2 regions of the Streptomyces sp. MB09-01 genome follow, and region 1 is predicted to be linked to the other one. Evidence: riboswitches for the same ligand, from Rfam matches in the RefSeq annotation. Region 1 holds a riboswitch; the other holds the start of a gene.
The links. A riboswitch is a leader RNA that binds a small molecule or an ion and turns the genes downstream of it on or off. The one in region 1 is predicted to bind ZMP and ZTP.

Region 1 (9,284 bases):
CGACCGGCGACCCCGACGCGTTCATCCCGTTCGCCAAGGGCATCCGGGACCCGATCGTCGGCGAGCTCCTGGAGGGCCGCAAGCCCCTCACGGACGTGGCCGTCACCAAGGGCACCGCGAACCGGCGGATCTTCTTCGAGAAGGTGGAGCTGCCCGACGGCTTCTTCGCCGTCGGCGACTCGGTCGCCACCTTCAACCCGCTGTACGGGCAGGGCATGACCGTCGCCGCCCAGGGCCTGCTGGCCGTACGCTCCCTGCTGCGGGCCAGGGGGCTCGCCCACCCGGCCTTCGGGCGCGAGGCGCAGCGCGCGATCGCCCCGCAGGTCGCCACCGCCTGGGACCTCGCCACCTCGCAGGACATCCTCTACCCCGGCGCCACCGGCATGAAGCCGCGGACCGGAGCCGGGCTGCTCAACGCGTACGTCAGCCGGCTGATGACCGGGGCCACCACCCGGGAGGCGCTGACCGCCGCCTTCCTCCAGGTCATCACCATGAGCAGCACGCCCACCCACTGGCTGAAGCCGTCGGTGGTCTGGAACGTCCTGCGCGCCTCCGACCGCGGCGCGCTGAAGGCGCCGCCGCTGACCGCCGCCGAGCGGACGGTCGCCGGGCTCGACCAGCGGGCGGATCCGGCCGACCCCGTCGGCCGGGCCCGGTGAAGAGCGGCCTGATCCTCTACGTGCCCGGGGCGCTCCTGATCCTGATCCTGCTGGTCAAGGCGCCCACCCTGCGCAGGAGGTGGGACCAGCCTCCGATGCGGGCCGTCTGCGCGCTGCTGGTCATGGGCTGCCTCGTCCTCATCCTGGCCGCGCCGCCGACGATCGCGGCCGTCAACCGCTTCACCGGGGTGGCCAACTTCTCGGCCCCGCTGGTGTTCGGCCTGATCACGGCGTTCTCCGGGTCGTGCGTCGTGCTGGTCCTGCAGTGGGGCGGCGGCCCGCCGGCCGTGGTGCGCCGGGCCACCCGGCTGACGGTGGCCGTGTACGGCGGGGTCACGGCGGCGATCGTCGTCCTCTTCGCGATGGGCGAGGCGCCGGTGGAGCGGCTGCGGGACCTGGACACGTACTACGCCGACACCCCGTGGATCCGGGAGATGATCGTCTGCTACCTGCTGGCGCACACCGTGGGCAGCTCGGCACTGACCGTGCTGACCGGGCGGTGGCTGCGCCGCACCCACCCCTCCCTGCGGCCGCTGCGTACCGGGCTGGCCCTGATCATGACCGGGGGGCTGCTGGACCTCGGCTACCTCGTCGCCAAGTGGACCGCGCTGGGCGCCCGCTGGAGCGGCCGCGACTGGGACGGCCTGTCCACGGACGCGGCGCCGCCGCTGGCCGCGGGGGCGGCCCTGATGGTGGCGACCGGCTTCATCGTGCCGCTGGTCGGCGGGTCGGCGACCTGGCGGGACTTCAGCGAGTACCGGGGGCTGCACCCGCTGTGGAAGGCCCTGCGGGGGTACGCCGCGTCCAGTGTGCGGACGGTTCCGCTCACCTGGTGGTCACCGGTCGGGATCCGGCTGATCCACCGCGAGTCCGTCATCGACGACGGGATCCTGGCCCTCGCCCGCTGGTTCGACCCGGCCGTGCGCCGGGCGGCGTACGAGGCCGCGCGCGGGCAGGGCATCAGCGAGGCCCGGGCCGAGGCCGTCGCCGACGCCGCCATGCTCGCCGCCGCATGCGGGCGCAGGACCGCGGCCACCGGTGCCGCTGCCCCTGCCCCTGCCGCCGAAGCGGATGCCGCCGCCACCGGAACGGATCCCGGCCTCGACACCGGCTCGGTACCGCTCCGGGACTCCGAGCCGCCCCGCCTGTCCGGCCAGCCCCTGACCGCCCTGGCCCGCGAGTTCCGCGCCTCCCCCATCGTCGCCGCCGCCCGGGCCGCCGCCGTACGGGCCTAGGGGCGAGGCCTGGGGGCCGCCAAGGGCCCCTCAGCCGGGAAACAGAACGCCCCGGACCCGAGGGCCCGGGGCGTCCGTCGTACGCGCGGGGCGCGGCTCAGAGCTCCGCGAGGTCCAGCCCGGCCTGCGCGGCGGCCGCCTGGACGGTCTGCTCCAGCAGGACGGCGATGGTCATCGGGCCGACACCGCCCGGGACCGGGGTGATCAGCGAGGCGCGCGCGGCGGCGGACTCGAAGTGGACGTCGCCGACGTTGCCCTCGTTGTATCCGGCGTCCAGGACCACCGCGCCCGGCTTGATGTCCTCGCCCCGGATGAACTCGGCCTTGCCGACGGCGGCGACCAGCACGTCCGCCTGGCGCACGATCGAGGGGAGGTCCCGGGTACGGGAGTGGCAGTAGGTGACGGTGGCGTTCTGCTCCAGCAGCAGCATGCCTGCCGGCTTGCCCAGGATGGCGCTGCGGCCGACGACGACGGCGTGCTTGCCGGTCAGGTCCACGTCGTAGGCGGCGAGCAGGCGCATGATGCCGCCGGGGGTGCAGGAGACGAAGCCCGGCAGCCCGAAGCCCATCGCGGCGAAGGAGTGCATGGTGACGCCGTCGACGTCCTTGCCCGGGGCGATGGCCTCGAAGGCGGCGCGCTCGTCGATGTGGTGCGGGACGGGGTGCTGCAGCAGGATGCCGCTGATCTCGGGGTCCTCGGAGAGCGCGGTGAGGGTGGCCACCAGTTCCTCGGTGGTGGTCCCGGCGGGCAGCTCGACGTGGCGCGAGGTGATCCCGGCCTTGGCGCAGCGGTTCTGCTTCATGCGCACGTAGGTGACGGACGCGGGGTCCTCGCCGACCAGCACGGTCGCGAGGCAGGGCGCGGTGCCGGTGCGCTCGGTGATCTTCGCCGCGTATGCGGCGGTCTGCTCCGAGATGCGGCGGGCGAGGGCGGTGCCGTCCATCAGCCGGGCGGTGTCGGTGGCGGCCCGGGCAGGCTGGGCAGTCTGGGCGGTCGTCACGGGGTCTCCTGAACGTCGCTGCGGATCGCGGTTCGCCCAGGCGCGCGGCAGTCGACGTACCGGAAGGTTCCGAAATCCGCAGGTCCGGAGGTCCGCAGGTACGCCGGGCCGCTCCCCGGTGGTGATCCACCCGAACGCCAGTCACGGCCCGCCGCCCACTGTAGTCGACATATCCGGTGGATGACCGGCGCCCGACCTGGGACGATCGATACATGACGCGCACTTTCGACCATCTTGTCGCCGAGGCCGAGTCCGTCTCCGTGGACGGCTGGGACTTCTCGTGGCTCGACGGCCGGGCCACCGAGCAGCGCCCCTCCTGGGGGTACCAGCGGCTGCTGGCCGAGCGCCTGTCCCGGGTCCGGTCGGCACTGGACGTCCAGACCGGCGGCGGCGAGGTCCTCGCCGGGTCCGGGCCCCTGCCCCCGCTGATGGCCGCCACCGAGTCCTGGCCGCCCGACATCGAGAAGGCGACCCGGCTGCTGCACCCGCTGGGCGCGGTGGTGGTCGCCGACTCCGACGAGCCGCCGCTGCCCTTCGGCGACGAGGCCTTCGAGCTGGTGACCAGCCGGCACCCGGTGACCATCTGGTGGGAGGAGATCGCGCGGGTGCTGACCCCGGGCGGCACCTACCTCTCGCAGCAGGTCGGCCCGGCGAGCGTCTTCGAGCTCGTCGAGTACTTCCTCGGCCCCCAGCCGGAGGAGGTCCGGCGCGGCCGGCACCCCGACGACGCGATCGCCGCGGCCGCCGGGGCCGGCCTGGAAGTCGTCGATCTGCGCTCCGAACGTCTGCGCACGGAGTTCCACGACGTCGGAGCCGTGATCTACTTTCTGAGGAAGGTGATCTGGATGGTGCCCGGCTTCACGGTCGGGCAGTACCGGGACCGGCTGCGCGAGCTGCACGAACAGATCGAACGCGAAGGTCCGTTCGTCGCGCACACCGCCCGCTTCCTCATCGAGGCCCGCAAAAAGGGCTGAAAGGAGGGTGGACGGAATCAGGCCGGACAGGGTTGCGCGGCCACAGCGTGGCGCAGGTCACTCAATTCAGCGCGTAACGAATCGACTCGGGCATGCGATGAACCGACAGGTGTCCTCGCGCGGCCCGGAATACAGACCCCCCTCGGGTCTGTTTCCCGAGTTCGCGCGATGATGTCCCGCCCACCCCTTATCTGTTCGCAACGAGAGGCTCCTTGTGTCGCTCAGCCCGTCCCGTACGTTCCCTCCGGAGATCGCCGAATCCGAGGCCCTGGTAGCGCTCGTCGAGCGCGGCCGCGAGCAGGGTCACATCAACGGTGACGACGTGCGCCAGGCCTTCGAGGCCGGCCGCATCCCGGTGGACCAGTGGAAGCGGGTCCTGCGCAGCCTGAACCAGGTCCTGGACGAGGAGGGTGTCGCCCTCCACGTCAGCGCGGCCCCTGCCACCAAGGCTGCCGCCAAGAAGCCCCGCAAGGCTGCCGCCGCCCCGGCCCGCACCGTGGCCAAGAAGGCCGCCGCCGCGCCGCGCCCCATCGGCGCGCGCAAGACCTCGGCCGCCAGCACCGCCACGGCCACTGCCTCGGCGATATCCGCATCGTCGGCCGCCGCCGCCCCGGACGAGGCGTCGGCCGAGGCCGCCGCCGAGCCGAAGAAGCGCACGGTCAAGAAGACCGCCGCCAAGAAGACCGCCGTGAAGAAGACCGCCGCGGCGAAGAAGACCAGCGCCAAGGACGCCGACGAGGGCGAGACCCCCGTGGTGGAGGGCGAGGACTGGGCGGCCGAGGACCTGGCCGACGAGGCCGAGGAAGAGACCCCCAAGGCCGGCGGCACCCAGGGCTTCGTCCTGTCCGACGACGACGAGGACGACGCTCCGGCGCAGACGGTCATGGTGGCCGGCGCCACCGCCGACCCCGTCAAGGACTACCTCAAGCTGATCGGCAAGGTGCCGCTCCTCAACGCCGAGCAGGAGGTGGAGCTCGCCAAGCGCATCGAGGCGGGTCTCTTCTCCGAGTACAAGCTCGAAGAGGAGGAGGACCACAAGCCCGCGTTCAAGCGCGAGCTGGAGATCCTCGTCGAGGACGGCCGCCGCGCGAAGAACCACCTGCTGGAGGCCAACCTCCGTCTCGTGGTCTCCCTCGCGAAGCGCTACACGGGCCGCGGCATGCTCTTCCTGGACCTGATCCAGGAGGGCAACGTCGGTCTGATCCGCGCCGTGGAAAAGTTCGACTACACCAAGGGCTTCAAGTTCTCCACGTACGCCACCTGGTGGATCCGGCAGGCGATCACGCGTGCCATGGCCGACCAGTCGCGCACCATCCGCATCCCCGTGCACATGGTCGAGATCATCAACAAGCTCGCCCGCGTGCAGCGCCAGATGCTCCAGGACCTGGGCCGCGAGCCCACCCCGGAGGAGCTGGGCAAGGAACTCGACATGACCCCCGAGAAGGTCATCGAGGTCCAGAAGTACGGCCGCGAGCCGATCTCCCTCCACACCCCCCTGGGTGAAGAGGGCGACAGCGAGTTCGGTGACCTCATCGAGGACTCCGAGGCGGTCGTGCCCGCGGACGCGGTCTCCTTCACCTTCCTCCAGGAGCAGCTCCAGTCGATCCTGGGCACGCTCTCGGAGCGCGAGGCGGGCGTGGTCTCCATGCGGTACGGCCTCAACGACGGCCAGCCGAAGACCCTGGACGAGATCGGCCGCGTGTACGGGGTCACCCGTGAGCGCATCCGCCAGATCGAGTCCAAGACCATGTCGAAGCTGCGCCACCCGTCGCGTTCGCAGGTCCTGCGCGACTACCTCGACTAAAAACGGGGTCCGCACCGAGAACGGGGTCCGCGCCCTCAGGTCAGCCGGAAGACGGGCCCCCGGGGCGTGAACGGCAGGGAGGCGCCCTGCGGAACCAGATAGGCGTGTTCGCGCCGGATCCGCAGGGTGTCGCACCACCCGTCCGTGATCACCAGGACCGGGGCCCCGGGCGGGAAGTCCTCCGCCCGCTGCAGCAGGTCGATGCCCGGCTGCAGCACGGTCCCGCCGCGCCCCCGCACCCGTACCCGGCCCGCGATCTCGGCGGGCGGCAGATAGCCCGCGTCGTACGGCGCCGCGTCGCAGAAGACGACGCGTGCCGCCGGTACGTCGCGGGCTTCCGCGTACGAGGCGATGGCGCCCAGTGCCTTGCCGAGCAGGGCGGTGTCCATCGACCCCGAGGTGTCGAGCACCACCCCGAAGGTGCAGCGGGCGATCTCCTCCGGCGGGAAGTGCCGGCCCGCGCGGGGGATGTCCGGGGTGGAGGCCTGGCGGCGCGCCGGGCGCGCGTAGGACCGTACGGCCTCCGGACGCGGCACGTACTCGTCGAACCAGCGGGCGAGCCGGGCGTCCCAGGGGACGGGCGGGTGGGCGAGCGCCCGGATCTCCTCGGCGAGGCCCGCGGGCAGCAGCCCGCGCTCCCCGTATCCGTGCAGGTCGAAGCCCTGGACCAGGCCGCGCCGGTAGAACTCGTCCAGGTCCGTGTACGGGCCGCTGCCCGGGTGGGCCAGCGGCTCGCCCAGGATGTCCCCGAGGCCCTTGCCGCGCAGGGTGGCGAGGCGGCGCATCCGGCGCAGGTCGGTGGTGATCCGGTCGTAGACCTCCTCGACGGACAGGTCCCGCAGCGCGGGGTCGTGGAGCAGCCCCTCGGGCATCGTGCCGACGCCCATCTCCACGAGCCAGCCGTTGACCACGTAGTCGGCGGCGACGTTGTGCAGGTACGGGTCGCGGGCGCCGCAGCGCTCGCCGTGGCGCAGGGCGGCGTGCAGCATCTCGTGGGCCAGGACGAACCGCCACTCCTCGTCCTCGAAGGTGCGCAGCGGGTTGATGTAGATCTCCCCGGCGGTGGCGCTGACCGCGGCGATGGAGATGTTCCGGTCGCGGGCCAGTTCGGCGTCCGCGACGACGGTCAGTCCGGCGGCCAGCCCGCCGAGCAGCGGGTACGAGGAGACGAACCAGTTCAGCGCCTGGTCCCACGGGCGTACGCGGACCCGCTCTCCCGTGATCCGGTCGCGGCGGCCGCCGGCGACGTCCATGGCGGCGGAGACGCTGCGGGTCAGGGCGTGCGCGAAGGCGGTCTCCCAGTCGGGGACCGCCGTGTTCGGCCCTGCGTTCCAGGGCTCCAGGACCTGGTCGGGGTGGTCCCCGGCGGTGCCGCAGTGCTCGTAGGCGGCCGGGATGCCGTCGCGGCGCCAGCGGGCGGCCAGCAGGTCTTCGTCACCGCCGGGGTACTCGGCGGGCAGGTGGTCCGGGGCCCGGCCGACGGGGAAGGTCAGCAGGAAGCGGTTGACGACGGCGCAGCGGGCGGCGACGTCGAAGCGGTCGGGCTGGGGGCGGTGCCGGTCGTCGGCGGCGGGCACGTGGCCGAAGCCCAGGTGGAGCAGGGCGTGGGCGATCGTCCAGGCCCATTGCGCGGGTTCGGCGCGCCGGGTGGGGTGGACGTGGATCCTGCCGTTGGAGGTCACGACGGCCAGTCCCCCGGCCGGGTTGTCCGCGCACGTGGCCTGGCGGCAGATCTTGGCGTCGACCGCGCCGAGGGCCGGGTTCCGCTTGACCAGGGTCAGGCCCTCGGCGAAGGCCCGGGTGGCGGGGTCGGCCGTGGCCTCCTTGCCGTTCTTGCCCCGCGGAGTGGTCCGGCTCACGCGCCGGCCCCCTCTCGGCGGGCCGGGGCGGCGGTCCGGTCGCCCGCGTCCGGGCGGGGCCGGCTCACCGGCGGGCCTCGACCAGCCGGGGCATGTCCCGGGCGGCCTCGACCAGGAACCAGGCGGGCAGCACGGGCAGGCCGTCGGCGTCGTCGGCGATGACGGTCTGGGCCACCTCGACGGAGATCTCGGCGAGCTGGACGAGCAGCGACTTGAAGCGGTACGCGGACTGCCGCACGGCGGGCGAGACGTGTTCCTTCTGCGCCGGGAGTTCCTTGAGCAGCCGGCCGCGGAAGGACTCGGCGAGGTAGTAGAGGAGATCGCGGTCGGCGGGGCGGGTGGGCCAGGAGGCGTCGCCCTTCATGATCGCCTCGATGCCGAAGGTGTGCCGGACGATCTTGGCGTAGCCGCAGAAGGAGACGGCGTGGGCGGGGGTGAGGGTGCCGTGCGCGATCACCTTCAGGGTCTGCTCGTCCAGCTCCGGCCCGAAGGAGTGCAGGGCGTCGGAGAGCATGTGCCAGGAGCGCGGGGTGGAGAAGGGCTCTTCGGTCTTGGGCGGCTGCGACCAGAGGTGGTCGGGGCGGTCGGTGAGGTGGTCGGTGATCCAGGGGTGGATGCCGTTCTCCCCCGCCCAGACGAGCCAGTCGGCGGCCGAGGCCTGCAGGTGGACGTGCGTCAGCCGGTTCACGAGCGCGGAGGCGATGGGCCGGGCGAGCGCGTTGTCCGTGGCCCGGTTGCCGGCGCCGATGACGATGGAGCCGGCGGGCAGCTCGTAGGAGCCGATCCGGCGGTCGAGGATCAGCGAGTAGAAGGCCTTCTGGACGTCGGGGCTCGCGGCGTTGAGCTCGTCGAGGAAGAGGCAGTACGGCTCGTCGCGGGCGATGGACTCGGGCGGGCAGAAGACGGAGCGGCCGTCACGGATCTGCGGTACGCCGATCAGGTCCTCGGGGGCGAGCTGGGTGCCGAGCAGGCTGACGCACTCCAGGCCCAGCGAATCGGCGAACTTCCGTACGAGCGAGGACTTGCCGATGCCCGGTGCCCCCCACAGGAACACCGGCCGGACGGTGGCGAGGCCGAGGAGCAGTTCGGGGATCTGGGCGGGAGTGACGGTGACGGCAGCCTGCACGGGTGTGGATGTCCTCGGAGTCCGGGTGAGTGGTGCGCCCAGTGTGGGCACACCGCGCTCTCCCGGGCACCCGGTTTTCGGGCCCGGCGCTCCCGTGGCGTCAGTACGCCGAGTGCTCCAGGAGGTGTTTCAGCTTCTCCTCTCCGCGGGGCATCTCCTTGCGGACCATGGGCTTGACCACGAGGGGGACGAGGGCCCTGCCCATGCCGTGTCCCTCGAAGTCGACGGAGAGGGTGACGCGCGAGCGGGTCCCGCCGTCGAGGGGTTCGATCCTGCCCCGTACGTCGGGCCGGACCGGTCCGTCGACGCCGTGGAGGTGCCAGCTCCGCGGCGGGTCCATGGCCGTGTACTCCATCCTCGTGGGGATCCTCCGCCTGCCGATCTGCCGGGTGACGAGGACCTGGGAACCGACGTGGACGGGGAGGTCCCCCATGGGAACGGCGGACACGGCGCTGTGCTGCCACTCCGGCAGGTGCGTGGGGTCCGTGATGTAGGAGTAGACGTCCTCGGGCGTGCGGTCGATGTCGATGCTCTTGCTGATCGCGGACATGGCGACCCCTTGGAGCCCCCCTGACTTGCCCCTCCCTCCAAATTACTCCGCGGGCGAATCGGCGGCCCGCTGCCTGC
Region 2 (9,284 bases), on a different contig from region 1:
CGGCGGTACGGGAGCGAGCGCACCCGATGCGGCGCAGCTGCTGGAGGCGGTGCTCACCCTGCGCGAGGCGCTCGTACGGGAGGCCCCCCGGGGCGCCGACAGGACCGCGCTCGACGCCGAACTGGACGGGATCGCCGAGCAGCTGGAGGGCACCGACACGATCCGGCCAGGCCTGCCCGCCCGGCTGCGCGCAGCGCTGGAGCGGTGGGCTCCGCTGGTCGAGTCGGTGAGTGCGGCCGCTGCCCTGGGCAGCCTGCTCGGCGCGCTGGGAGGCTGAGCCGTGGCTCCGGCACAGCCGCCGTCCGGCCCGCGCCGCTGGGACGCGCAGGCGCAGCGCTGGGTGGTGGACCAGGCCCCGGCGGGACCGCCGCCGGGCATGCCTCCGGTTCCGCCGCCGCAGCCTCCGGGCGCGCCGCCGGTGTACGACCCGCTGGGGCCGGGGGCTCCGCCGCCGCCCCCGTACGGGGTGCCGACCGCGCCGCAGCCGTCGTACGCCCCCGACCCCGCGTACCTGCCGCCCGTACCGCCGCCGCCCGGTTACACGTCGCCCTCCGGCGGGTCGGGCGGCCGGTGGCGGACTCCGGTGACGGCGGGGATCGCGGTCGCCTCCGTCGTGATCGGCGCCGGGGCGGTGTGGTTCCTGGCCCGGGACACGGGCGACGGGGACCGCGCGGGCGAGAAGAACGGGACGGTGGCCTCGGGCACGCCGTCGTGGTCCGGCGGCGGACCGTCCGGGACGGCCTCGCCCACCGCCTCCGGCTCCCCGACGGCCGGCGCCGGCCCGAGCAAAGTCCCGAGCCCGTCCGGCACCGTGCCGGGGGCGGGGGGCCACGAGACCAAGCAGGACCCGTCGGGCTTCACCATCGCCGTCCCGGCCGGCTGGGTGCGGGAGGAGCTCAAGGAGGGGGTCTTCTACCGCTCGGCCGACCGGACCGCGCTGATCCAGGTATTCCGGGTGTCGGAGCCGGAGCTCAGCCCGCTCGACGCGGTCAAACAGGCCTCCACCTACCTGCGGGGCGGCACCCGGGGGTACGAGGAGATCAGCGTGGGCGCGGTTCCGGGCGGTTCCGGGGCGGCGGAGCTCGTCTACCAGTACGACAGCGAGGAGTCGCGCGGGGTGCGGCGCGGTGTCGAACGGGTCTTCTTCGCCGGGGACGGCGGCAAGTGGGCGGTGCTGACCGCCGGCCCGGTCGCCGCGTGGCAGGCCACGCAGGACCACCACGCGGCGGCGCTGGCCGCGTTCCGGCCGGCCGGCTGACCGGGTGCCGGGCGACCCGGCCGGCCGGGCCACCCCGGCCCGGCCGCCGACCCGTCGGGCGGCCGGCCCGGCATGCGGCTGACCCCCGTCGGGCGGCCGCGCCGGCTGCCCGGCGCACGCTCGGTCAGGACTGGTACATGCCCGGCTTGTAGTGGCCCGGCACCATGCGGGTGGTGACGCCGATGCGGTTCCAGACGTTGATCGTCGCGATGACGGCGATCAGCTGGGCCAGCTCGCGCTCCTCGAAGTGCTCCGCGGCCTTCTCGTACACCTCGTCCGGCACGAAACCGTCCGTCAGGACCGTGACGGCCTCGGTGAACTCGATCGCCGCGAGCTCCTTCTCGCTGTAGAAGTGCCGCGACTCCTCCCAGGCGGCCAGCTGCACGATCCGGTCGACGCTCTCACCGTGCGCGAGCGCGTCCTTGGTGTGCATGTCGAGGCAGAAGGCGCAGTGGTTGACCTGTGAGGCGCGGATCTTGACGAGCTCGACCAGGGCCGGGTCCAGGCCCTTGCGGGAGGCGATCTCCAGGGCCAGGACGGCCTTGTAGACCTCGGGTGCGAGCTTGGCCATCTGCATGCGCGGGGTGTGCTCGGGCGCGTGCTCGTGCGTGGGGGAGGGGGTCTGCCGGTTCTGCGTGCTGTGCGTCATGTGATCCACCCTAGGAGGCAGGCGGCCCAGGGATATGGTCCATATCCATGACGGAATCAAGGGCCACTTTCGGCGCCGACCTGCATCTGGACCTCTCCGCCGGGCGCGGTCTGCGGGCCGGTCTCACCGAGGCGCTGCGCGAGGCCGCACGCAGCGGGCGGCTGGCGGCCGGGACCCGGCTCCCGTCCTCACGCACCCTCGCCGCCGACATGGGCATCGCCCGCAACACGGTCGCGGAGGCGTACGCCGAACTGGTCGCCGAGGGGTGGCTGACCGCCCGCCAGGGGTCCGGCACCCAGGTCGCGGAACGGGCCCGTCCGCGCCGGGCCGCGGCGGTCGCGCCCGTACGGCGCCCCGCGCGCAAGGGGCCCTCGTACAGCCTGGTGCCCGGCTTCCCGGACCTGGGCGCCTTCCCGCGCGCGGCCTGGCTCTCGGCGGCCCGGCGGGCGCTGACCGACGCGCCGAACGAGGCCTTCGGGTACGGGCTGGACGGGCGCGGCCGCGTCGAGCTGCGGCAGGCGCTGGCCGGCTACCTGGCACGGGCCCGCGGGGTGTACGCGGACCCGGAGCGCATCGTGCTGTGCGCGGGCTTCCTGCACGGGCTGACCCTGCTGGCGGGGGTGCTGCGGGCGCGGCGGGTGCGGGAGGTGGCGGTGGAGGGGTACGGCCTGGACTTCCACCGGAACCTGCTGGTGCGGGCGGGGCTGCGGACGCGGCCGCTGGGAGTGGACGGGGACGGGGCCCGCACCGGGGAGCTGACCGCCGCGGCGGGCGCGGTGCTGCTGACCCCCGCGCACCAGTTCCCGACGGGCGCGGCCCTGACCCCGGCCCGCCGGGCGGCGGCGGTCGACTGGGCCCGGACCACGGGCGGGCTGATCCTGGAGGACGACTACGACGGGGAGTTCCGCTACGACCGCCAGCCGGTCGGCGCCCTCCAGGGGCTGGACCCGGACCGGGTGGTCTACCTCGGCACGGCCAGCAAGTCACTGGCGCCGGGGCTCCGGATGGGCTGGATGGTGGTCCCGCCGGGGCTGCTGGACGAGGTCCTGGCGGCCAAGGGCCCCACGGACTGGGCCTCCAGCACGCTGGAGCAGCTCACGCTGGCGGAGTTCATCACCTCGGGGGCGTACGACCGCCACGTGCGCGGCATGCGGCTGCGGTACCGGCGGCGCCGGGACGAACTGGTGGCGGCGGTGGCGGGCCGGGTGGGCGTGTCGGGGATCGCGGCCGGGCTGCACGCGGTGCTGGACCTCCCGGCGGGGACGGAGCGGTCGGTCCTGCAGTCGGCCGCCTGGCAGGACCTGGCCCTGCACGGCCTGTCCGCGTTCCGGCACCCGGAGGCCGGGCTCGCGCCGCGGGACGCGCTGGTCGTCGGCTACGGGACCCCGCCGGACAGCGCCTGGTCCCCCACCCTGGCCGCCCTCGTCGCCGCCCTCCCGTAACAGGCCGCGCTGCCGAGCTCTGCCCGGACACCCGGGCCTCGTCGCCGGCGAGGCTGAAAGTGCCGCTCTGCGGCAATCCAGCCCGCCGGCGTCGAGGCGCGGGGTTCGGGGCGGAGCCCCGACACGACGGGGCGCGGGCTGCAGACGGGCCTGCACCACCGCCCCGGTCACCCGGCCGGGGACGGCTCCGGCCGGGCGGGTTCGCCGAAGCGGGCGAGCGCCAGGGAGCCGGCCACCGCGACGACGAAGCCGGTCACGGCGAGCCAGGTCAGGCCCTCGCGGGTGCGGTCGCCGAGCCAGACCACGCCCACCACCGCCGGGCCGACCGTCTCGCCGAGCACCAGCCCCGCCGTCGCCGCCGTCACCGAGCCGCGCGCCAGCGCCGAGGTGAGCAGCAGGAAGGCCGCCCCGCCGCCCAGCAGGAGTGCGTACAGCGCGGGGTTGCGCAGGTCCCAGGGGGAGTCGATGAGCCGCACCGAGACCTCGACCACTCCGAAGCCCGTCCCCGCGGCCAGGCCCAGGACCAGCGCCCGGGGCCGGTCCGGGAGCCGCCCCGCCACCGCGCCGACCACCAGCACCAGCCCCGCCACGGCCAGCAGCCCCAGCTTCAGCGCGAGCGACCCGGTCCCCGAGCCCTCCTCTCCGGCGGCGAGCCCGAGCATCAGCAGCCCCGCGCACACCACCCACACCGCGCCCCATTCCGTCCGGGACAGCCGCACGCGCAGCAGCCGCGCCGCGACCACCGCCGTCACCGCCAGACTGGCGGCCAGCGCGGCCCCCACCGCGTAGATCGGGACATGGCGCAGCGCGATGATCTGGAGGACGAAGCCCACCGCGTCGAGGCCGAGGCCCAGCAGGTACCGCCACTGCCGTACGGCGCGCAGGAACAGCGCCGTGTCCACCCCGGACCCCGATCCCGGCTCCGCCGCCCGCGCCGCGACCGCCTGGAGAACGGACGCCGTGCCGAAGCAGACCGCCGCACCGAGGGCGCAAATCATCCCAATGAGCACGAACTGACTCTAGGTCACGGATCTCACGGCGGCCGGATTCCATCGGCCGGGGCCACCGCTCTACTCTGTCGGCAGCACGCCAGGCCCCAGGGGGAACAGCAGACATGGACAGCAGCAGCACCAACCAGCGCCGTATGCGCTCCGGCGCGGTCGCCCTCGGCGGCATGGGCCTGCTCGCGGCCACCCTCGTGGCCTGCGGCAGCAGCGACGAGCCCGACAAGCGCTGCGCGTCCCGCTCCACGCTGGAGCACCTGAACAACAAGGAGTGCAAGAGCGGCGGCCGCGGGGCGTACTACTACGGCGGCTACGTCAGCAGCGGCAAGGTCTCCGGCGGCAGCTTCGACAAGTCCGCCGTCACCCGCGGCGGCATCGGCGGCCACAGCAGCTCCGGCTCCAGCGGCGGCTGAGGAAAACCCATGCAGCGGCACACCATCGAGCCCCGCCCCGGCTGGCAGAAGACCGTCGAGGAGCAGGGGCTCATCTATCCCCTCACCCGCTACCCCGACGACTCCCTGCGCCCCTACTGGGACGAGAGCGCGTACTACTCGTTCTCCCTACCCGAGGTGGAGGCCCTGGAGAACGTCGTCGAGGAGCTGCACGCCATGTGCCTGGCCGCGGCCGCGCACATCGTCGAGCACGACCGCTTCGCCGACCTCGGCATCACCGACCCCGCGCTCGCCGCGCTGATCGCCGAGTCCTGGCGCCGCCGCGCCGAACAGCCCTCCCTCTACGGCCGTTTCGACCTGCGCTACGACGGCACCGGCAGCCCGGCCAAGATGCTGGAGTACAACGCCGACACGCCCACCTCCCTCGTGGAGGCGGCCAGTCCGCAGTGGTTCTGGATGGAGGAGCGGTTCCCCGGCGCCGACCAGTGGAACTCCCTCCACGAGCGCCTCGTCGACGCCTGGCGCCGCCAGGCCGAGCTGCTGCCGCCCGGCCCGCTGCACTTCGCGCACTCCGAGACCGACGAGCTCGGCGAGGACCTGATGACGGTCGCCTACCTCCAGGAGACCGCCGAGCAGGCCGGCCTCGACACCCACGCCCTCTCCGTCGAGCAGATCGGCTGGGACAGCCTGTCCGGCCGGTTCGTGGACGAGAAGCTCCGCTTCATCCGCAGCTGCTTCAAGCTCTACCCGTGGGAGTGGCTGGCCACGGACGAGTTCGGCCCGCAGGTCCTCGGCACGTACGACCACGGCGGCGGCACCGGCACCACCTGCTGGATCGAGCCCCTGTGGAAGATGCTGCTCTCCAACAAGGCGCTGCTGGCGATCCTGTGGGAGCTGTTCCCGGAGCACCCGAACCTGCTGCCCGCCTACCTCGACGGACCGCGCGAACTGGCCGGGGCCGGGTCCGCCGGTTACGTGGCCAAGCCGCTCCTCGGCCGCGAGGGCGCGGGGGTAACCCTGCACGAACCGGGCGAGGGCGGCGAGCCGTTCGTAGCGGAGGAGGGCGAGCGGTACTGCTTCCAGGGCCTGGCCCCGCTGCCCGACTTCGACGGCAACCGGGTCGTGCTCGGCGCGTGGGTCGTAGAGGACGAGGCGGCGGGGCTCGGCATCCGCGAATCGGCGGGGCCGGTCACGGACGAGTACGCCCGCTTTCTGCCCCACGTGATCCTCTAGGGTCCGGCGGCCCCTGCCTCAGGAGGCCAGCACCGCCCGGAGCTGGTCCAGCCCCCAGTCCAGGTCCTCCTTGCTGATCACCAGCGGCGGGGCGAGCCGGATCGTCGATCCGTGGGTGTCCTTCACCAGCACCCGCCGGTCCATCAGCCTCTCGGACACCTCCCGGCCCGTCCCGTGGCCGGGGGCGATGTCCACGCCCGCCCACAGCCCCCGGCCCCGTACGGCGGTCACGGCGCCCGCGCCGACCAGCAGGCCCAGCTCGTGGTGCAGGTGGTCGCCCAGCTCGGTGGCGCGCTGCTGGTACTCGCCGCTGCGGAGCATCGCGACGACCTCCAGGGCGACGGCGCACGCGAGGGGGTTCCCGCCGAAGGTGGACCCGTGCTGGCCGGGCCGGAACACCCCGAGCACGTCCCGGTCGGCGACGACGGCCGACACCGGCACCACGCCGCCGCCGAGCGCCTTGCCGAGGATGTAGACGTCGGGGACGACCCCCTCGTGCTCGCAGGCGAAGGTCTTCCCGGTCCGGCCCAGTCCCGACTGGATCTCGTCCGCCATGAAGAGCACGTTCCGCTGGCGGGTCAGCTCCCGCACGCCGCTCAGGTACCCGGCGGGCGGCACCAGCACCCCCGCCTCGCCCTGGATCGGCTCCAGCAGGACGGCCACGGTGTTCTCGGTGACGGCGTGGGACAGCGCGGTGAGGTCCCCGTACGGGACGATCTCGAAGCCCGGCGTGTACGGACCGAAGTGGTCGCGGGCGTCGTGGTCCGTCGAGAAGGAGACGACGGTCGTGGTCCGGCCGTGGAAGTTGTCGGCGGCGACCACGATCTTGGCGTGCCCGTCCGGAACGCCCTTGACCTCGTAGCCCCACTTGCGGGCGGTCTTCACCGCCGTCTCCACGGCCTCCGCGCCCGTGTTCATCGGCAGCACCATCTCCTTGCCGCACAGATCGGCGAGCTCGGTGCAGAAGTCGGCGAACCGGTCGTGGTGGAAGGCGCGCGAGGTGAGCGTGACCCGCTCCAGCTGGGCCCGGGCGGCGTCGATCAGACGCCGGTTGCCGTGCCCGAAGTTGAGGGCGGAGTACCCGGCGAGCATGTCGAGATATCTGCGGCCCTCCACGTCGGTCATCCACGCACCTTCCGCGGACGCGACGACGACGGGCAGCGGATGGTAGGTGTGCGCGCTGTGCGCGTCGGCGGAGCGGATGGCATCAGCAGTTGTCGACACGGGGTCTCCGATCGTCCGTCTTGCCCGGTGCAGCGGTGACGAGGGTGGCGTCACCCTTCTTATCGTCGCCTTCTTATCGTCGCTCCGATCCCGGATGCAGAAACCTTCCGCGCGGCGCGCCCGCTAAGGTGGGCGGTACGCACGGCGACTGGCGCACGGAGAACGAACTCCGGGGGAGTCGTGCGCGTTCGACCGCATTCAGGGCCGCTCGCCTGGGCCTCGCGGGGTACCGATCACATCGACCCCGGAGGAGCCCGCCATGTCCGCGAGCCGCCATCCCGCCCTTTCCGCGACCGATCCCGAACTGGCGTCGTTCGTCGCGGCGGAAGAAGTGCTCCAGTCGCAGACCCTGCGCCTGATCCCCAGTGAGAACTACGTGTCCGCGGCCGTCCTCGAGGCCTCCGGCACCGTGCTGCAGAACAAGTACAGCGAGGGCTACCCCGGCCGCCGCTACTACGAGGGCCAGCAGAACGTCGACCGCGTCGAGGCCCTGGCGATCGAGCGGGCGAAGGGCCTGTTCGGCGTGGACCACGCGAACGTCCAGCCGTACTCCGGCTCGCCGGCCAACCTGGCCGTGTACCTGGCCTTCGCGAAGCCCGGCGACACCGTGATGGGCATGGCCCTGCCGATGGGCGGGCACCTGACGCACGGCTGGGGCGTCTCGGCGACGGGCTCGTGGTTCCGGGGCGTGCAGTACGGCGTCCAGGCCGACACCGGGCTCATCGACTACGACGCCGTGCGCGACCTGGCCCTCGCCGAACGACCCAAGCTGATCTTCTGCGGCGGCACCGCCCTGCCGCGCACGATCGACTTCGCCGCCTTCGCGTCGATCGCCGAGGAGGCGGGCTCGGTCCTGGTCGCGGACGTGGCCCACATCGCGGGCCTGATCGCGGGCGGCGCACACCCGTCCCCGGCGGGCCACGTGGACGTCATCTCCACCACGACCCACAAGACCCTGCGCGGTCCGCGGGGCGCGATGCTGATGTGCCGCGAGGAGCACGCGAAGGCCATCGACAAGGCGGTCTTCCCGGGCCTCCAGGGCGGCCCGCACAACCAGACGACGGCCGGCATCGCGGTGGCCCTGCACGAGGCGGCCCAGCCGTCCTTCACCGCCTACGCGCACGCGGTCGTCGCCAACGCGAAGGCGCTGGCGGCGGCGCTGCTGGAGCGGGGCTTCGACCTCGTGTCGGGCGGTACGGACAACCACCTGATCCTCATCGACCTGACGGGCAAGGACGTGCCGGGCAAGGTCGCGGCCAAGGCCCTGGACCGGGCGGGGATCGTGGTGAACTACAACACGGTTCCCTTCGACCCGCGCAAGCCGTTCGATCCCTCGGGAGTGCGGATCGGTACGCCGTCGCTGACGTCCCGCGGTCTGGGCGTCGCCCACATGCCGCAGGTCGCGGACTGGATCTCGCGCGCCGTCGACGCCGCGGCCAAGGGTGACGAGCCGGCCCTGGCCGCGGTCCGCACGGAGGTCGCGGACCTCATGGCCGCCTTCCCGGCCCCGGGCCTCCCCCTGGCCTGACCCGCGGACCCGCCGCCGGGGCCCCGCCCCGGCGGCAGGCCTCGAACGCCGGCGCGGCTGGAACGTCGTGATCGAGGCGCGGGTGCGGGCGGCGCGTGGGCGGGGCCCCGCGCAGCGGCCCACCTGCGGAAAGCGGTCGCTCGGCCGGGGCTGGATCCGGACGCACCGCTACCGCCGGGTACCCCGGCACCGCACGGACCGGGTCCGCGCGACCCGGAAGGATCCGGCCAGCGGCGGGCCCGAGCCCGCCCCCGCACCTGAGAGAATGAAGCCATGGCTTCTGATCGTCCTCGCGCGCTCTCCGGCATCCAGCCCACCTCCGGTTCGTTCCACCTCGGGAACTACCTCGGAGCCATTCGCCAGTACGTCGCCCTGCAGGAGACGCACGACGCGTTCTACATGGTGGTCGACCTGCACGCGATCACCATGCCGCAGGATCCGAAGGACCTCCGCGCGAACACCCGTCTCTCCGCCGCGCAGCTGCTCGCCGCCGGCCTGGACCCCGAGCGCTGCACGCTCTTCATCCAGAGCCACGTGCCCGAGCACGCCCAGCT

Region 2: linked by a shared signal. The riboswitch ahead of glyA (serine hydroxymethyltransferase) and the one ahead of PV721_RS25835 (bifunctional 5,10-methylenetetrahydrofolate dehydrogenase/5,10-methenyltetrahydrofolate cyclohydrolase) in region 1 are both predicted to bind ZMP and ZTP.

The regions. Positions count from the first base shown of each region.
Region 1 covers NZ_JARAYQ010000136.1:12,082-21,365, forward strand. The annotation lists gene PV721_RS25825 (FAD-dependent monooxygenase) at 1-659, shown strand, start outside; gene PV721_RS25830 (MAB_1171c family putative transporter) at 656-1,894, shown strand; gene PV721_RS25835 (bifunctional 5,10-methylenetetrahydrofolate dehydrogenase/5,10-methenyltetrahydrofolate cyclohydrolase) at 1,992-2,837, opposite strand; ZMP/ZTP riboswitch at 2,922-3,049, opposite strand; gene PV721_RS25840 (methyltransferase domain-containing protein) at 3,107-3,868, shown strand; gene PV721_RS25845 (RNA polymerase sigma factor) at 4,083-5,672, shown strand; gene PV721_RS25850 (DUF2201 family putative metallopeptidase) at 5,708-7,531, opposite strand; gene PV721_RS25855 (ATP-binding protein) at 7,596-8,657, opposite strand; gene PV721_RS25860 (SRPBCC family protein) at 8,758-9,207, opposite strand; partial or broken gene PV721_RS25865 (amino acid permease) at 9,250-9,284, opposite strand, start outside.
Region 2 covers NZ_JARAYQ010000082.1:11,335-20,618, reverse strand. The annotation lists gene PV721_RS19015 (hypothetical protein) at 1-277, shown strand, start outside; gene PV721_RS19010 (hypothetical protein) at 281-1,258, shown strand; gene PV721_RS19005 (carboxymuconolactone decarboxylase family protein) at 1,383-1,907, opposite strand; gene PV721_RS19000 (PLP-dependent aminotransferase family protein) at 1,955-3,349, shown strand; gene PV721_RS18995 (hypothetical protein) at 3,517-4,347, opposite strand; gene PV721_RS18990 (hypothetical protein) at 4,464-4,766, shown strand; gene PV721_RS18985 (glutathionylspermidine synthase family protein) at 4,776-5,978, shown strand; gene rocD (ornithine--oxo-acid transaminase) at 5,997-7,202, opposite strand; ZMP/ZTP riboswitch at 7,337-7,427, shown strand; gene glyA (serine hydroxymethyltransferase) at 7,462-8,730, shown strand; gene trpS (tryptophan--tRNA ligase) at 9,004-9,284, shown strand, end outside.